Regions from separate parts of the Hydrogenophaga sp. T66 genome, predicted to be linked through region 3. Evidence: predicted binding sites of a transcription regulator. Region 3 holds the regulator's gene; each other region holds the start of a gene.

Region 1 (3,268 bases), on a different contig from region 3:
GCCGCGGCTTTCTTCGCCGGCGACGCGCGACGCCGGGGTGCGGGTTCCGGGGCCGCCACGGGCGTGGCCGCAGCGGGTTCGGGCGCCGGCGGCGACGGTGGGGTGAAGGCGGACAGGCTGTCGGCGGCCTTGAGCTTGAGCGCGTTGGCCACATCGCCCATGCTGAAGTTCATGGTCTTGAGCGTGGCCAGGGTCATCTTCTGGACCTCCAGCGCCTGGATCGTGGCGCTCAGGGCCTTGGTGTTCTGGTCGAGCCAGAAATGCACCGCCTTGAGCTCCTCGATGCGTTTCTCGAGCTCCTCCACATTGAAGGTCGGCGCGACCCAGTGGCTCAGGTTGGGCAGCTGCGGGATGTTCTGGCCGAGGCCTTGCGCGATGCCGCCGGCGGCCTGCGTGGCCAGGTTCTGCAGGAAATCAAAGCCCGGCACAAATTTGCCGAAACCGCCCGTGGATGTGTCGCTCATGGCCGCTGTCTCCCGGGCGCACGGCCGGGATCAGCCGTCGACCCCGTAACGCGGCGCGCGCCGCTCGCGCAAGGATGCCACACCTTCGCGCACATCGGGCCCGGCAAAGCCCATGAATTCGAGGGCCAGCGAGGTGTCAAACGCGGGGCCGGCCTGGCGCAGCCAGTTGTTGAGCGAGTACTTCGTCCAGCGGATGGCGGTGGCGCTGCCGCTGGCCAGGCGGTCGGCCACTTCGTAGGCTTTGGACAGGAGCTGCTCATCGTCCACCACCAGTGACACCAGCCCGATGCGCTCGGCTTCCTCGCCGCTGACGGCGTCGCACAGCATCAGGTAGTACTTGGCCTTGGCCATGCCACACAACAAAGGCCAGACGATCGCCGCGTGGTCACCGGCGGCCACGCCCAGCCGGGTGTGCCCGTCCACGATCTTGGCGCTGCGCGCGGCGATCGAGATGTCGGCCAGCAGCCCCGCCACGAGGCCAGCGCCCACCGCCGGGCCGTGCAAGGCGCTGACGATGGGTTTGTCGCAGTTGATCACGTTGTAGACGAGGTCGCGGGCCTCCTTCCACACGCGGGTGCGCACCTCGAAGTCCGTGGCCATGTCCTGCACCAGCGCGAGGTCGCCGCCGCCAGAAAAACCCATGCCGCTGCCACGCAGCACGGCCGCGCGCACGCTGTCGTCGCGGCCGACATCGCGCCAGATCTCGCTGAGTTCCCAGTGCCCCTCGTGGCCGGCGGTGGGCAGCTTGCCGTTGCCGCCCGGGCCATCGGCGCGCATGCGGATGTCCAGCACACTGGGCACACCGCCCACCAGCGGTCCGCGGCGGGTGATCTCCAGGGTCTGATAGCGGCTGTAGTCGACGGGGGCGGTCATGCGGGTCTCCTGGTGGGAATCGAGGTATCCGGGCTGGGGTGTTACCGGTTGTCGCCGAGGATTGTGCTTGACCTGCATCAAGCCGCAGGCCGGGCGTGAGGTCCAGCATCCAGGCATTGCAGGAGACCCCATGAACGCCACCATTTCCGACACCTTCAGCGCCCAGCTCCACACCCAGCGCCGTGAGCTCATCGAGCGGATTCGTCAGCAGCGCGGCGGCACCCGCGGGCGCGCCGAAGCCGCGGCCGACGCCCGCGCGACGGCCAGCGACGACTGGGCCAAAGCCGACGAGGAGTTCGACCTCGGCGTGGCCCTGGAGGAACGGGAAGCCGCCGAGCTCAACGCGATCGGCGCCGCCCTGCAGCGCATCGCGGACGGCAGCTATGGCCTGTGCGTGCAGTGCGGTGCGTCGATACCGACCGCGCGGCTGCACGCCCAGCCCACAGCGCTGCGCTGCGTGACTTGCCAGGCCGCGACCGAGTGAGCTTCGGGCCGCGCGGGGCTATGCTCCGGGGATGACCCCTGCCGCCACGCCCGCTGCGGCTGCCGACGCCCCCCTGCGCGCGCGCAGCCTGTTCCATTTCGCGTTCCACGTCACCGATCTCGACGAGGCCCGCCGCTTTTACGGCGGCGTGCTGGGCTGCGCCGAAGGGCGCAGCACCGAGACCTGGGTGGATTTCGACTTCTTCAGCCACCAGATTTCGCTGCATCTCGGCCAGCCATGGGTGACCACGCGCACCGGCCGGGTGGGGGATCACCTCGTGCCCATGCCGCACTTCGGGCTGGTGCTTCTGCTGCCGGCCTGGCAGGCGCTGGCTGGGCGGCTGCAGTCCGCGGGGGTGGAGTTCATCCTCCCGCCGCAAGTGCGCTTCGCCGGGCAGCCCGGCGAGCAATGGACCATGTTCTTCTGCGACCCCTTCGGCAACCCGATCGAGGTCAAGGGCTTCGCGTCGCTGGACGCGGTCTACGCCTCCTGAGCGCCGGCCCGGCCTGCCCGGTCAGGCCGCCAGCGGCGCGATCTTCTGGTCGATGGCGCCGAAGACGCTCTGGCCGTCGCGGCCCTTCATCTCGATGCGGATGGTGTCGCCGAACTTCATGAAGTCGGTGGACGGCTGACCGTCGAGGATGGTCTCGATCGCCCGCTTTTCGGCGATGCAGCTGTAGCCCTTGGGCCATTCCTTGCGGCCGTTGACCTCCACCGCCTTGTTGCTGACCGTGCCGCTGCCGACGATGGAGCCGGCGCGCACGTTGCGGGTCTTGGCGATGTGGGCGATCAACTGGCCGAAGTGGAAGGTCATTTCGGGCCCGGCATCGCACAGACCCACCTTGCGGCCGTTCCAGGTGCTCTGCAGCGTGAGATGCACGCGGCCGCCCTGCCACGCATCACCGAGCTCGTCGGGCGTGACGGCGACCGGGCTGAACGCGGTGGCGGGCTTGCTCTGGAAAAAGCCGAAACCCTTGGCCAGTTCGGCCGGGATCAGGTGCCGCAGGGACACGTCATTGGCCAGCATCAGCAGGCGGATGCCGTCCAGCGCCTGGTCGGGCGTGGCGCCCATGGGCACGTCGCCGGTGACCACGGCGATTTCGGCCTCGAAGTCGATGCCGAAGGCTTCACTGGGGCAGACCACGTCGTCGCACGGCCCGATGAAGTCGTCGCTGCCCCCCTGGTACATCAGCGGGTCGGTGTAGAAGCTGGCCGGAACCTCGCTCTGGCGCGCCGCGCGCACCAGCTCCACGTGGTTGATGTAGGCCGAGCCGTCGGCCCACTGGTAGGCGCGCGGCAGGGGCGCCATGCACAGCGCGGGGTCGAAGGGAAAAGCGTGGCGCGCCTTGCCGTGGTTCAGGGTCTGGTAGAGGTCCTGCAACTGCGGGGCGATGAAGTTCCAGTCGTCCAGCGCCTGCTGCATCTTGTGGGCGATGCCGGTCGCATA
Region 2 (3,268 bases), on a different contig from region 3:
TACACGAGCGGCACCACCGGCCGGCCCAAGGGCGTGATGATCACGCACCGCAACCTCCTGACGATGGCCACCGGCTACTTCGTCGATGTGGACCCGGTGGGGCCGGGCGATGCGATCGTGTATGCCGCGCCCATGTCCCACGGAGCCGGCCTTTACGCGCTGCCGCACCTGCTGGCCGGCGCGCGCCACGTCGTGCCCGCGTCCGGTGGTTTCGACGCCGCCGAGCTGTGGACGCTCGGTCGTGCGGTGGGGCCGCTGTCGCTGTTTGCCGCGCCCACCATCGTCAAGCGCCTGGTCGACGAGGCCGAGGCCCAGGGGCTGGGGCCCACCGACGCGGCGCGCGCGTTCAAGACGATCGTCTACGGCGGCGCGCCGATGTATGCCGCCGACATCCGTCGCGCGCTGCGCGTCATGGGGCCGCGCTTTGTGCAGATCTACGGCCAGGGCGAAAGCCCGATGACGGGCACCGTGCTGAGCCGCGCCCACCTGGCCGACACGGCGCATCCGCGCCACGAGGCGCGCTTGGCGTCGGTGGGCGTGGCGCAAACGCCGGTGCGCATCCGCGTGGCGGGTCCGCAGGGCGAATCGCTGCCGGCTGGCGAGATCGGCGAGGTGTTGATCCGCGGCGACACCGTCATGGCCGGCTACTGGCGCCACCCCGAGGCCAGCGCCGCCGCCCTGCGCGACGGCTGGCTGTGGACCGGCGACATGGGCACGCTCGACGGTGACGGCTTCCTCACGTTGAAAGACCGCAGCAAGGACTTGATCATCAGCGGCGGCAGCAACATCTACCCGCGCGAGGTGGAGGAGGTCTTGCTCATGGCCCCCGGCGTGGCCGAGGTGGCGGTGGTCGGCGCGCCCGACCCGGCGTGGGGCGAGGCGGTGGTGGCTTTCGTGGTGCCGGCGCCGGGCATCACCCCCGATCCGGCGGCGCTGGATGCCTTTTGCCTCGACCACATCGCGCGGTTCAAGCGGCCCAAGCGCTATGTGATGGTCGACGCCCTGCCCAAGAACCACTACGGCAAGGTGCTCAAGACGGCGCTGCGCGAGCGCGTCTGAGCCTCCCGCGGCTCAGGCGCAGCCCGCGCTGCCACAGCCGCTGCGCGCGACCGGCGGGATGGCGCCCGGCGTGCGCAGGGTCTCGGTGCGTGTGTCGAAACCGACCTCGCGCAGGTGCTGGGCCAGACCGGCGTCCATCGTGGCCGCGTGCTGCGGGAACCATTCGGCCAGCGCGTCCACCAGCCGGCCGATGATGTCCGTGTCGCCGCGGGCCGCGTGATCTGCCACCGCGCGCAGGGTCTCCAGGATCGTGGCGTGGTGGCTGGCGTGGCAGTTGTCCGGCGCGAAGCCGGTGGCCACCATCCAGCGCTCTTCCTGCGCGAAGTGATCGACGGTGTGGTCGAGGAAGGCGTGGTACAGCGGCAGCTGCTCATCGGGCGCAGCGAGCCGCAGCGCATTGAGCTGCGCCACGAATTCGGCGTGCGTGTCGTCCATGCGCGCGTCGCCGGTGTGCAGGGCGGGGGTCCAGTCCAGGGCCTGGGCCATGGTGTCGGGGGCGGTGTCGGTGGTCATGGCGGGGAATCTACGGTCTGGCGGGCGGCGCGCCCTTGATCGCCGTCAAGCCACGCTGCCGGCATACCCCCCGGCTGGTCGACGGCCCGCCTGCGTAGGGTGGCGTGCACGCGGCGGCGGGGTGCCGCCGCGATCATCGCCACACCACGAGGGATCTCATGGGCTTCACCGACGCCGTCGCTTCCTGTTTCCGTCAGTACGCCACTTTCAGCGGCCGCGCCCGCCGCAGCGAGTACTGGTGGTGGTACTTGTTTCTGATCATCGCCACGGTGGTGACTGTCTTGATCAGCGACGTGCTGTACGCCGTGTTTGCCGTGGCGGTGATGCTGCCGGCGCTCGCCGTCACCGCCCGCCGCCTGCACGACATCGGCCGCAGCGGCTGGTGGCAGCTGATCGCGCTGGTGCCTCTGGTCGGCTGGGTGGTGCTGATCTGGTGGCTGGTTCAGCCCGGCGATGCCGCGGGCAACCGCTTCGGCGAGTCGGCCGCCTGAGCGGGCTCAGCCCAGGCGGGCGCGGTGGCGCGCGATCTGGGCGCGCACCTGCGCCGGCGCCGTTCCACCCAGCGTGTTGCGGGCCTCCAGCGAACCGCGCAGGCTCAACACCGGGTAGACGTCTTTCTCGATGCTCGGGTGGAACCCCTGCAGCACCGCCAGCGGCAGGTCGGACAGGTCGCACTGGTGAGAGGCCGCGGCCTTGACCGCGTGAGCCACGATTTCGTGCGCGTCCCGGAAGGGCAGGCCCTTCTTCACCAGGTAGTCCGCCAGATCCGTTGCGGTGGCGAAGCCCTTGTTGGCCGCCGCTTCCATGGCCGCGGCGTTGACGGTGATGCCGCCTTCCTTTTGTCCCGTGGCCGGATTCAGCTGACCACCGACCATCTCCGCGAAGATGCGCAGCGTGTCCTTGAGGGTGTCCACCGTGTCGAACAGCGGCTCTTTGTCTTCCTGGTTGTCTTTGTTGTAGGCCAGCGGCTGGCCTTTCATCAGCGTGATCAGCCCCATCAGGTGACCCACCACCCGGCCGGTCTTGCCGCGGGCGAGTTCGGGCACGTCGGGATTCTTCTTCTGCGGCATGATCGACGAGCCGGTGGTGAAGCGGTCGGCGATTTTCACGAAGCCGAAGTTCTGGCTCATCCACAGGATCAGCTCTTCGCTCAGGCGGCTGACGTGGACCATGCACAGCGACGCGGCGGCGGTGAATTCGATGGCGAAGTCCCGGTCGCTCACGCCGTCGAGGCTGTTCTGGCAGACCTGAGGCTCGCCGCGCTCGTCCACCATGCCCAGCGTGCGCGCCACGCGCTCTCGGTCAAGCGGGTAGGTGGTGCCGGCCAGGGCGGCGCTGCCCAGCGGCAGGCGGTTGGTGCGGCGGCGCACGTCGGCAAAGCGTTCGGCGTCGCGCGCAAACATTTCCACGTAGGCCAGCAGGTGGTGGGCAAAGCTCACCGGCTGCGCGACCTGCAGGTGGGTGAAGCCCGGCAGGATGACATCCACGTTCTTCTCGGCCACGTCCACGAGCGCGCGCTGCAGGTCGGTCAGCAGGCCGCCGATGAGATCGATCTCGCCGCGCAACCACAGGCGCACGTCGGTGGCGACTTGGTCGTTGCGGCTGCGGCCGGTGTGCAGCCGCTTGCCCGCGTCGCCCACCAGCTGCGTCAGCCGGGCCTCGATGTTGAGGTGCACGTCCTCCAGGTCGAGCTTCC
Region 3 (3,268 bases):
AAGACTTGCAATCGATCAAGTGACCCAGCTCGATCGACTCGAACAGCAACTCGCCCTGGCACATCAGCGACATGATCACGGAGCGGCGCAACAGATCGTCGCGCGTGAGCGCGAGACCGCGCACGATCGGCAGGCGACCCTGGTCGAGCAGATCGCGGTAGTCGTCGAGCGACTTCGCGTTCTGGCTGTAGGTGGCCCCGATGCGCCCGATCGCCGACACGCCGAGCGCGATGAGATCGCAATCGGGCTGGGTGCTGTAGCCCTGGAAGTTGCGGTGCAGCCGGCCCTGGCGTTTGGCCACGGCCAGCGCGTCGGTGGGCAGGGCGAAATGGTCCATGCCCACGTAGACATAACCCGCATCGCCCAGCGCGTCGAGTGACTGGCTGAGCATGGCGAGCTTGTCGCCCGGGCTGGGCAACTCGGCGGCGACGATGCGCCGCTGGGGCTTGAAGCGCGACGGCAGGTGGGCGTAGGCGTACAGGGCCACCCGGTCGGGCCGCAAGCGGTTGATCTGCTCCAGCGTGCGGGCGAAGCTCTCGGGCGTCTGCAGCGGCAGGCCGTAGATGAGATCGACGTTGACCGATTCGAAGCCGATGTGGCGGGCGTCCTGCACCAGGGCAAACACCTGCTCGGGCGGCTGAATGCGGTGGACCGCCTTTTGCACCGCCGGATCGAAGTCCTGCACGCCGAAGCTCAGGCGGTTGAAGCCCAGCCGATGCAGCGCCTGCAGGCGCTCGGTCGTGACCGTGCGCGGGTCGACCTCGACCGAGTACTCGCCGCCCGGCACGAACGCAAAGTGCCGCTTGAGCATGTGCATCAGGTCTTCGAGCTCGCCGTCGCTGAGGAAGGTGGGCGTACCGCCGCCCAGGTGCAACTGAGAGACCGACTGACCCGCGCCGAGGTGCTGCACCTGCAGCTCGACCTCGCGCGACAGGTAGCGCAGGTACTCCGCGGCGCGCTCATGGTGCTTGGTGATCACCTTGTTGCACGCGCAGTAGTAACACACCGACTCGCAGAAGGGGATGTGCACGTAGATCGACAGCGGCAGCGACATCGAACCCGCGCGGCGCTGCTCCAGCGCCTGCACGTAATCGCGCTCGCCAAAGGCTTCGACAAAACGGTCGGCGGTGGGGTAGGACGTGTAGCGCGGTCCGGGGACATCAAAACGCTGCAGCAGGTCGTCGGGAATGGCGTGGCTCAAGGCTTTCTCCGGTGTGGCTGCCACTGTGACGCAGCCACTGACGCGCTCCCTTGACGCGGATCAAGTCATGGGCATTTGACGCCGCCCCCACCGGTGGGGGTATCCTCGGGGGTGGAACATCTGTCTGCCGACCATGGACGCCCACGCCATCAAAGTCGCCTGCTCGAGTTGCAACCTGCGCGAGCTGTGCCTGCCCATGGGGCTCAACCCCGATGAAATGACCAAGCTCGACCGCGTGGTCTCCACGCGCAAGCGCGTCAAGCGCGGTTCATCGCTGTTCAACGCGGGCGACCCGTTCACCTCGCTGTATGCCGTGCGTTCGGGGTTCTTCAAGACGACCATCACCACGCCGGACGGCCGCGACCAGGTCACCGGCTTTCAGATGACGGGCGAAATCATTGGCCTGGACGGCATCGTCCACGACCGCCACTCCTGCGACGCGATTGCGCTGGAGGACGCCGAGGTCTGCGTGATGCCCTTCGATCAGGTGGAGCAACTCTCGCGCGAGTTCACCACGCTGCAGCACCACGTCCACAAGATCATGAGCCGGGAAATCGTGCGCGACCACAGCGTGATGCTGCTGTTGGGCAGCATGCGTGCCGAAGAGCGGCTGGCCGCGTTCCTGCTCAATCTCGTGCAGCGCCTGCACGCGCGCGGCTTTTCGCAGTCCGAGTTCAACCTGCGCATGACGCGCGAGGAAATCGGCAGCTACCTGGGCATGAAGCTCGAAACCGTGAGCCGCACGTTCTCGAAGTTTGTCGAGGACGGGATCATCGAAGTCAAGCAGCGCTACGTGCACATCAAGGACACCGAAGCGCTCAAGCGCATCGTCAATCCGCAGACCTGCGCGTGAGGGGTTCGTCCGGCGCGGGCGTGTTCATCAGCAGCGCCGTCAGGCCACAGGCCACCAGACACAAGCCCCAGAAGACGAAGAAGGCCAGGGTGTAAACCGCCTGCGCCGACAACGGAAGCGGCTCACCGCCCCAGTGCAGCTCGCCGGGATCGACGAGGGCGAACACCACCATCTCCAGCAGGCCCGCCACCAGAAAGGCCGGCCAGCCAATGCCCATCCACAGCCGGGCATTCACCTCACCGCTCCGCCGGCACCACGGGCGACGCTGCGTGGTTGCGCGCCTGGTGGGCCGGCTGCAGGCGCAGCAGGGCCGCCTCGCGCTCGCCGGGCGGCAGGCGGCGTGCAGCCTCCAGCTCCGCCGAGTAAGCCGCCTTGTCCAACACCGGATCGGCGTGCTTCACCGCGATCACGCCGGTGGCGATGCAGGCCACCACCACGGCGGCCGGCCCCCCGACCACCAGCCACATCGCTTTCACGCGCCACCAGGGTTCGGCTGGGGCGATGGCGGGGGTCAGGGCGTTGGTGTTGCTCATGGATGGCTCCTGAAAGCCGCTCAACGCGGCACGATGAAAGTCGAGGCTTCGCGCACGCTCAGGCGTTCGTCGCCATCGGCGCGGATGTCAAACGAGATGGGGTGCGAGCCAGTGGCGGCCACACCGGGCGGGATCTGCACGCGCACGGCGGTTGAGCGCAACTCGGTGGGCAACACCTCGACCGGCGTGGCCGGATCGATGGCGATCCCCGGCAGACCCTCGACGCTCACCCGCAGGCGCTGCGTCTGTTCGGTCGCGTTCATGATCTGCAGCCGGTAGACGTTTTCAATGCGCCCGGCCCCGACCTCGCGCGCCAGGGCGCCGCGGTCGCGGATGACGTCCACCTTCAGCGGCGTGCGCAGCCACAGGCTGGCGAACACCGCCACGGTGATGGCCAGCAGGATGCCGCCATACACCAGCACCCGCGGGCGCAGCGCCCGGCGCAGCATCTGCGATCGGGTCCAGCCCTGGGCCACACCGTTCTGCGTGGCGTAGCGCACCAGACCGCGCGGGTAGCCAACCTTGTCCATGACTTCGTTGCAGACGTCGATGCAGGCGCCGCAGCCGATGCATTCGTACTGCAGCCCGTTGCGGATGTCGATGCCGGTGGGGCAAACCTGCACGCACAGGGTGCAGTCCACGCAACTGCCAAGACCCAGCGCCGCCGGATCGGCCCTCTTG

What was found. The regulator FNR, encoded in region 3, switches genes on or off when oxygen is low (the NO sensors DNR and NnrR bind a similar motif). The targets are predictions, from matches to a motif close to TTGATNNNNATCAA.
Region 1: AC2D80_RS11915 (TraR/DksA family transcriptional regulator) is a predicted target of FNR. The motif match lies at 1,405-1,418, and genes of this name have one in related genera.
Region 2: AC2D80_RS09925 (hemerythrin domain-containing protein) is a predicted target of FNR. The motif match lies at 1,608-1,621, and genes of this name have one in related genera.

What each region holds. Positions count from the first base shown of each region.
Region 1 covers NZ_JBXVVX010000002.1:622,040-625,307, forward strand. Annotated here, with positions in the region: gene AC2D80_RS11905 (PhaM family polyhydroxyalkanoate granule multifunctional regulatory protein) at 1-464, opposite strand, end outside; gene AC2D80_RS11910 (enoyl-CoA hydratase/isomerase family protein) at 495-1,337, opposite strand; gene AC2D80_RS11915 (TraR/DksA family transcriptional regulator) at 1,468-1,821, shown strand; gene AC2D80_RS11920 (VOC family protein) at 1,853-2,314, shown strand; gene AC2D80_RS11925 (fumarylacetoacetate hydrolase family protein) at 2,336-3,268, opposite strand, start outside.
Region 2 covers NZ_JBXVVX010000002.1:201,221-204,488, reverse strand. Annotated here, with positions in the region: gene AC2D80_RS09930 (class I adenylate-forming enzyme family protein) at 1-1,059, shown strand, start outside; gene AC2D80_RS09925 (hemerythrin domain-containing protein) at 1,072-1,572, opposite strand; gene AC2D80_RS09920 (DUF805 domain-containing protein) at 1,731-2,063, shown strand; gene argH (argininosuccinate lyase) at 2,070-3,268, opposite strand, start outside.
Region 3 covers NZ_JBXVVX010000001.1:1,141,118-1,144,385, reverse strand. Annotated here, with positions in the region: gene hemN (oxygen-independent coproporphyrinogen III oxidase) at 1-1,201, opposite strand, end outside; gene fnr (fumarate/nitrate reduction transcriptional regulator Fnr) at 1,335-2,054, shown strand; gene AC2D80_RS05360 (hypothetical protein) at 2,032-2,289, opposite strand; gene AC2D80_RS05355 (nitrogen fixation protein FixH) at 2,291-2,587, opposite strand; gene ccoG (cytochrome c oxidase accessory protein CcoG) at 2,608-3,268, opposite strand, start outside.